Regions from separate parts of the Streptomyces sp. B5E4 genome, predicted to be linked through region 1. Evidence: riboswitches for the same ligand, from Rfam matches in the RefSeq annotation. Region 1 holds a riboswitch; the other holds the start of a gene.
The links. Region 1 has a riboswitch for glycine ahead of gcvP (aminomethyl-transferring glycine dehydrogenase). Riboswitches for the same ligand answer to the same signal wherever they lie in the genome.
Positions count from the first base shown of each region.

Region 1 (4,142 bases):
CAAGCCGGACGGTCTCGTCGTGGTCCCGCCGGGCGGCGAGCGGGCGCTGCTGGGGCCGATGAACGTGCGGACGCTGCCGGGCGTCGGCCCGGCGACGGCGGACGCGCTGCGCCGGGCCGGGATCACCACGGTCGGGGAGGTCACGGACGCCGGCGAGGACGAGATGGTGCGGCTGCTGGGCAAGGCCCACGGCACCGGGATCCACGTGATGGCGCTGGGCCTGGACGAGCGGCCGGTGGTCGCGGACCGGGACACCAAGTCCGTCTCCGTCGAGGACACCTTCGACGTCGACCTCACCGACCGGGTCCGGATCCGTACGGAGGTCGAGCGGCTGGCGCGGCGGTGCGTGACGCGGCTGCGCGGCGCGGGGCGCTCCGGCCGCACGGTGGTCCTCAAGGTCCGGCGGTACGACTTCTCCACCCTCACCCGCTCCGAGACCCTGCGCGGGCCCACCGACGACCCGGCCGTGGTCACCGAGGCGGCGCTGCGGCTGCTGGACAGCGTCGAAACGACCGCGGGCGTGCGACTGCTGGGCGTCGGGGTGAGCGGGCTCGCGGACTTCACGCAGGAGGACCTGTTCGCGCAGGCGGGCCAGGCGCCGGAGGTGCGGCACGGGCCGGTGGACGCCGACGGGCCGGTGGCGCTGCCGCCGCCGGAGCCGCCCCCGTCGCCCGCCACGGCGGAGCCGGAGCCGGCGGCGCCGCGCTGGCTGCCGGGGCTGGACGTGCGGCACGCGGAGCACGGCCCCGGCTGGGTGCAGGGCAGCGGCGTCGGCCGGGTCACGGTGCGGTTCGAGGTACCGGGCTCGGCGCCCGGACGGGTGCGCACGTTCGCCTCGGACGACCCGGCGCTGGAGCCGGCGGACCCGCTGCCGCTGGTGCCCGGCGGCTGATCAGTCGTCGGAGCCGGCGACCTCGCCGAAGTCCCGGTCCTGCGCCCGCTGCTGCCGCGGGTGGGCGTTGGCGACGTCCGGCGGCAGCGTCATGCCGTAGTGGTGGTAGAGCTGGAGTTCCTGCGCGGGGGAGAGGTGCCGGCCGACGCCGAATTCCGGCGCGTCCTTGATCAGCTCCCGTTCGAACGGCACCCGCAGCCCCTCGTCCGCCAGCTCGCTCGGCCCCAGCGGCACGAACGCGTCCCGGTGGAACAGGCCCGTGCGCAGCGCCGCCCACTGCGGGGCGCCCGTGGCGTCGTCGAGGTACACCTCGTCGACGGTCCCGAGCTTGTCGCCGTTGCTGTCGTACGCGCGCACGCCGATCAGGCTCCGGGGGTCGATGTCGGTCTGCACGGTGCCTCCCACGTCTCGTCACAGCTCCGCTGCCTCCACGTAACGGCACATCGCGCCTCGCGGCCACTCGGCGGGCGCCGGCCGGGGCGCACGGGAACGAGCGCCCGCGCCGGGATGCGCGGGAGCGTGCGCTGGTACGCTGATCGTGGCTGCAGACCCCGTGCGGGAGAGTCCTCCGTCCGCCAGCCGGAGGCGCCGAAGGAGCAACTCCTCCCCGGAATCTCTCAGGCCCCCGTACCGCACGGACGAGGTCACTCTGGAAAGCAGGGCGGGCCGCCGCGCGGCCCTTCCTCACCGACGGTGCAAGCCGGGCCGCGCCCAGTCAGGGCGTACCGGTGAAGCTCTCAGGTCCGGATGACAGAGGGGGAGGCCGTACGGGTGCCCGGCCCAGGGGCATCCGCGAAGGTCCGCGCGACCAGGAGGCCCCTTTGTCCGAGACGAACGCCCACCGCATCCCGCTTTCCGCCCTGGAGCGCGGCACGCCCTTCGAGCAGCGCCACATCGGCCCGGACACGGCCGATCGGGCCAAGATGCTCGCCCAGGTCGGTTACGGCTCGCTGGACGAGCTGACGGAGGCCGCCGTACCCGGCTCGATCAAGGGCACCGGTGCGTTCACGCTGCCCACGGCGCGCTCCGAGGCCGAGGTGCTGGCCGAGCTGCGCGGCCTGGCGGCGCGCAACGAGGTGCTGACGTCCATGATCGGCCTCGGCTACCACGGCACCCACACGCCACCCGTCATCCTGCGCAACGTCATGGAGAACCCCGCCTGGTACACGGCGTACACCCCGTACCAGCCGGAGATCTCCCAGGGCCGGCTGGAGGCGCTGCTCAACTTCCAGACCGTCGTCTCCGACCTCACCGGGCTGCCCACCGCCGGTGCCTCGCTCCTCGACGAGGGCACGGCCGCCGCCGAGGCGATGGCCCTGTCCCGGCGCGTCGGCAAGGTCAAGGACGGCGTCTTCCTCGTCGACGCCGACACCCTGCCGCAGACCGTCGCGGTGCTGCGCACCCGCGCCGAGCCGACCGGCGTCGAGGTCGTCGTCGCGGACCTCGCCGACGGCATCCCCGCGGAGGCCGCGGAGCGCGGCGTCTTCGGCGTGCTGCTGCAGTACCCGGGCGCCTCCGGTGCCGTACGCGACCTCGCGCCCGTCATCGAGCGGGCGCAGGAGCTGGGCGCCGTCGTCACCGTCGCCGCCGACCTCCTGGCGCTGACCCTGCTGACCTCGCCCGGGGCGCTGGGCGCCGACATCGCGGTCGGCTCCAGCCAGCGCTTCGGCGTTCCGATGGGCTTCGGCGGTCCGCACGCCGGCTACATGTCCGTACGCGAGAAGTTCGCGCGCAGCCTGCCCGGGCGCCTCGTCGGCGTCTCCAGGGACGCGGACGGCGCGCAGGCGTACCGGCTGGCCCTCCAGACGCGCGAGCAGCACATCCGCCGCGAGAAGGCCACCAGCAACATCTGTACCGCGCAGGTGCTGCTCGCGGTGATGGCCTCGATGTACGCCGTCTACCACGGCCCCGAGGGCCTGGCGGCCATCGCCCGGCGCACCCACCGCTTCGCCGCGATACTCGCCGCGGGTCTGAGGGCCGGCGGCGCCGACGTGGTGCACGACGCGTTCTTCGACACCGTCACCGTCCGTGTCCCCGGCCGGGCCGCCGAGGTGACCGCCCGGGCCCGCAACGCCGGCGTCAACCTCCGTCTCGCCGACGCCGACCACGTCGGCATCTCCTGCGACGAGACCACCGTCCGCGACCATCTGGACGTCGTCTGGGACGCCTTCGGCGTCACCGGCCGGGACGTCGGGGAGCTGGACGCCGCCACCGACGACGCGCTGCCCGCCGGGCTGCTGCGCACCGACGAGTACCTGACCCACCCGGTCTTCCACCGGCACCGCTCCGAGACCGCCCTGCTGCGCTACCTGCGCACGCTCTCCGACCGGGACTACGCGCTGGACCGCGGCATGATCCCGCTCGGCTCCTGCACGATGAAGCTCAACGCGACCGCCGAGATGGAGGCCGTCACCTGGCCCGAGTTCGCCGGGCTGCACCCCTTCGCGCCCGCCGACCAGGCCGAGGGCTATCTGACCCTGATCCGCGAGCTGGAGGACGGCCTGGCCGCCGTCACCGGCTACGACAAGGTCTCCCTGCAGCCCAACGCCGGCTCGCAGGGCGAGCTGGCGGGTCTGCTGGCCGTACGGGCGTACCACCGCGCCAACGGCGACGAGCGCCGTACGATCTGCCTCATCCCGTCCTCCGCGCACGGCACCAACGCCGCCTCCGCGGTGATGGCCGGCATGAAGGTCGTGGTCGTCAAGACCGCGGAGAACGGCGAGGTCGACGCGGACGACCTGCGTGCGAAGATCGAGCAGCACGGTGCCGAACTGGCCGTGCTCATGGTCACCTACCCCTCCACGCACGGCGTGTTCGAGGAGCACATCACGGAGATCTGCGACGCCGTGCACGCCGCCGGCGGCCAGGTGTACGTGGACGGCGCCAACCTCAACGCGCTCGTCGGCCTCGCCGGTCCCGGGAAGTTCGGCGGCGACGTCTCGCACCTGAACCTGCACAAGACGTTCTGCATCCCGCACGGCGGCGGCGGCCCCGGGGTGGGCCCGGTCGCGGTCCGCGAGCACCTGGCCCCGTACCTGCCGAACCACCCGCTGCAGCCCGCCGCCGGCCCCGAGACGGGCGTGGGCCCGATCTCGGCGGCGCCGTGGGGCTCGGCCGGGATCCTGCCGATCTCGTGGGCGTACATGAAGCTCATGGGCGAGGGCGGGCTGCGCCGCGCCAGCCAGGTCGCGGTGCTCGGCGCCAACTACGTGGCCAAGCGTCTCGAACCGCACTTCCCGGTGCTGTACAC
Region 1 covers NZ_JBDPMI010000002.1:376,719-380,860, forward strand. Annotated here, with positions in the region: gene ABGA99_RS04225 (DNA polymerase IV) at 1-892, shown strand, start outside; gene ABGA99_RS04230 (PRC-barrel domain-containing protein) at 893-1,297, opposite strand; glycine riboswitch at 1,439-1,535, shown strand; gene gcvP (aminomethyl-transferring glycine dehydrogenase) at 1,714-4,142, shown strand, end outside.

Region 2 (4,142 bases), on a different contig from region 1:
CTCCAGCAGCCGCGGGGCGGCCTGCGCGTTGCCGAGCGAGGCGGCGAGCACCTCCTCCAGCTCGTTGCCGGGGAAGCCGCCCGTGGCGGGGGGCTGCGGGGAGCGGTAGTCGAAGCTCATCGGGACCAGCCAACTTTCGGGGGATGAACGTCGGCACCCTAACGGCTGCGTGCACTCGCGGGCGAAGGCCGCACCTGCCCACGGTGGAGTCCTCTCACCCTCACGACCTCGCGACAGGGAGCCCGTTTTCCATGTGTACGAACCGAATGGCCGGCCTCGCCGCCACCGTCGTCTCCGCCGTCGCCGGCGGCGCCCTCGTGCTCGGCGCAGCCGGGCCCGTCGCCGCCGCCGGGGACGTCACCGGGGGCGGGCACCACGACGTCCGGCCCGCGGCCTCGGCCCCCGCCGCCGCCGCCGACGTCGACCCTTCGACGCTGCACCTGCTGGCGCAGCTCGGCCAGCTCACCGCCGCCACGGCGCGGACCGTCGAGCAGGTCCAGCAGGCCGTCGCCGACGGCGGCCGGGCGAACCCGCGCACGCTGCCCGACGTGCGCTCGCATCTGGACGCGGTGGGCGCGGCGGCGGGGGCCGAGGGCAAGGTCAAGTCGATGAAGGCACAGCCGACGACGGCGCTGGCGCAGGCCGTCGACTCGCTGCGGGAGGAACTGGCCGGCCTGGTACGGGCCGGGCAGGCGGGCGACCGGGCGGCGGTGGACGAGCGGGCCTCGGTGACCGTGGCGGCGCTCGTACGGGTCCTCGCGGCGGCGGCGGGCAGCGGGCTGGTGCCGGCGGGGCAGGTGCCGCAGGCGAACGCGGCGGCGCCGCCGGAGCTGCCGACGCGGTCCGGCGCGTAGCGGCCCGCGGGCCCGGCACAGCGGGGCCGCGCGGGCGCCGCGGGCTCATCCGGCGCAGACTCGCACAGGCACAGGCACAGGCACAGGCACAGCCGCACGCACAGGGTCGGGCTGGGCCGCCGCTGGCTCAGCCGAAGCTGATCGAGCGCAGCGCCCCCGCCGCCTGCCCGTCCAGCACCAGCACCGAGTCGCACCCCTCCGCCGGCTGCCCGCCGCTCGCCCAGTCGAGCAGCCTGCGGTGGGCCCACCGGTGCCGGGCGAAGGCGTACCGCGACACCGCGCGCCCGCGCCGCGCCTGCCGCTCCCGCGCCACGTCGGCCGGCACGTCCAGGACCACGACGTGCACCCCGCGCCCGTACCGCCTGGCCTGCCTGGTCAGCCACCACCGCACCCACGGCAGCGTGCCGCAGTCGTGCACGACGAGGCTGCCGCCGGCCCGGACCGCCAGGCGCAGCCGCGCGTAGTGGTCGATGCGCACTAACGGCCGGTAGAGGGCGTACGGCAGCCGCGCGCCCAGCTTGCGCGCCCAGCGCTCGCGCACGTACTGCGAGTCGATCAGCAGCACCGCCGCCGGCGGCTGCGTGCGGCGCATGAGCGTGCTCTTGCCGCTGCCGGGCAGTCCGGAGATCACGACGATGTCCCCCTCGGGATATCGAAGCCGTTCCCTGGAGGCCGCCTGCTCCACCGTCACGCTGCCTCCCAGGCCCTGCACCGCCGCCGCTTGCCGTCCACAAGCCTCGCAACAGCGGCGGGACTCGACAAGGACGCAACGGAAGGTGGCCTCCCACTTCTTCGCCCTGTCCCACGGCCGAGGGCGCGTGCAATGATGGGGCCGCCAACTGCATACCGGCCGTTAGAACCCGCGCGGGAGAGTCCCGGTGCCTCGCCGCACCGGGCGCCGAAGGAGCAAGTCCTCCCTTGAATCTCTCAGGCACCGTCACCGCGCGGGCGAGGCAGATCTGAAAAGCGGGTGTCCCCGGCCGTGCCGGCGCCGCCCCACCCAAGGTGCAAGCCACGCTCCCGCGGGATCGTGGCGAACCTCTCAGGTTCCGATGACAGATGGGGAGGACACGACCACCCCCTGTCCGGGAGCCTGATGATGACCACTGAGAGCCCTGCACCGCGCCGTACCGCGCTCGACGCCACGCACCGCGCCCTCGGCGCCACCATGACCGACTTCGCCGGCTGGGACATGCCGCTGCGCTACGGCAGCGAGCGCGAGGAGCACGTCGCGGTGCGCACCCGCGCCGGCCTTTTTGACCTCTCCCACATGGGCGAGATCGCCGTCACCGGCCCGCGGGCCGCGGAACTGCTGGACTACGCCCTGGTGGGCCGGCTCTCCGCCGTGCGCCCCGGCCGCGCCCGGTACACGATGATCTGCCGCGAGGACGGCGGCATCCTCGACGACCTGATCGTCTACCGGCTCGCCGACGAGGAGTACATGATCGTCGCGAACGCCGCCAACGCCCAGGTCGTCCTGGACGCCCTCGCCGAGCGGGCCGCCGGCTTCCCCGGCGCCGAGGTGCGGGACGACCGGGAGGCGTACGCCCTGATCGCCGTGCAGGGCCCGAAGTCGCCGGCCGTCCTGGGCCGGGTCACCGACGCGGATCTGGCGGGCCTGAAGTACTACGCGGGCCTGCCCGGCACGGTGGCCGGCGCGGACGCGCTCATCGCCCGCACCGGCTACACCGGCGAGGACGGCTTCGAGCTGTTCGTCCGCCCCGCGGACGCGCCCGCCGTCTGGGCGGCGCTGACCGCCGCGGGCGCGGACGACGGCCTGGTGCCGTGCGGGCTCTCCTGCCGCGACACCCTGCGTCTGGAGGCCGGCATGCCGCTGTACGGGCACGAGCTGACCACCGCGCTCACGCCCTTCGACGCCGGGCTCGGCCGGGTGGTCAAGCTCGACAAGCCCGGCGACTTCGTCGGCCGCAAGGCGCTCGAACAGGCCGCCGAGCGCGCCGCGGCCGAGCCGCCGCGGGTGCTGGTCGGCCTGGTCGCCGAGGGCCGGCGGGTGCCGCGCGCGGGGTACGCGGTGGTGGCGGGCGGCCGGCCGATCGGCGAGGTCACCTCCGGCGCCCCCTCCCCCACCCTGGGCAAGCCGATCGCCATGGCGTACGTGGACGCCGCGCACGCCGGTCCCGGGCCCTCGGCGGCCACCGGCGTGGGCGTCGACATCCGCGGCAGCCACGAGCCGTACGAGGTCGTCGCCCTGCCGTTCTACAAGCGCCCCTGACCGGCTCTCCGAACGCCTCTGACCCCTTCCCTGGCGGCCCCTCGACCGCGCCACCAGCGCCCCTTTACGCCGCTCACGTCCCGATCCTGGAGAATCGCCTTATGAGCAACCCTGAGCACCTGCGCTACAGCAAGGAACACGAGTGGGTCGCGACCGACGACGGCGTCGCCACCGTTGGCATCACCGCCCACGCCGCGAACGCGCTCGGCGACGTCGTGTTCGTCCAGCTTCCGGACGTGGGCGCCGCGGTCACCGCGGGCGAGCCCTGCGGCGAGCTGGAGTCGACGAAGTCCGTCTCCGACCTCTACGCGCCGGTGACCGGGGAGGTCACCGAGACCAACCAGGACGTCGTGGACGACCCGGCGCTGGTGAACTCCGGCCCCTTCGAGGACGGCTGGCTGTTCCGGGTGCGCGTCACGGCCGAGTCCGCCGACCTGATGTCCGCCGCCGAGTACACCGCGTTCACCGCGGGCTGAGCTCCGCCGCCGCAGCCCCGCCCGCCCCGCGTCCCCCTCTTTCCCCGGAAGGTCCCATGTCCCTTCTGAACGGCTCGCTCCACGAGGTCGACCCCGAGGTCGCCGCCGCCGTGGACGCCGAGCTCATGCGCCAGCAGTCCACCCTCGAAATGATCGCCTCGGAGAACTTCGCCCCCGTCGCCGTGCTGGAGGCGCAGGGCTCGGTCCTCACCAACAAGTACGCCGAGGGCTACCCCGGCCGCCGCTACTACGGCGGCTGCGAGCACGTCGACGTCACGGAGGACCTGGCCCGCGAGCGCGTCAAGGCGCTCTTCGGCGCCGAGGCCGCGAACGTCCAGCCGCACTCGGGTGCGTCGGCGAACGCGGCGGCGATGTTCGCGGTGCTCAAGCCCGGCGACACGATCCTGGGTCTGGACTTGGCCCACGGCGGGCATCTGACCCACGGCATGAAGATCAACTTTTCCGGCAAGCTGTACGACGTCGCCGCCTACCACGTCGACGCCGAGACCGGTCAGGTCGACATGGCCGAGGTGGAGCGGCTGGCCAAGGAGCGGCGGCCGAAGCTGATCGTCGCGGGAT
Region 2 covers NZ_JBDPMI010000031.1:72,695-76,836, forward strand. Annotated here, with positions in the region: gene ABGA99_RS29890 (enhanced serine sensitivity protein SseB) at 1-120, opposite strand, end outside; gene ABGA99_RS29895 (hypothetical protein) at 252-854, shown strand; gene ABGA99_RS29900 (AAA family ATPase) at 982-1,545, opposite strand; glycine riboswitch at 1,710-1,807, shown strand; gene gcvT (glycine cleavage system aminomethyltransferase GcvT) at 1,951-3,087, shown strand; gene gcvH (glycine cleavage system protein GcvH) at 3,189-3,563, shown strand; gene glyA (serine hydroxymethyltransferase) at 3,620-4,142, shown strand, end outside.
Region 2: it holds a riboswitch for glycine, as region 1 does, so the genes downstream of both, gcvT (glycine cleavage system aminomethyltransferase GcvT) here and gcvP (aminomethyl-transferring glycine dehydrogenase) in region 1, are expected to answer to the same signal.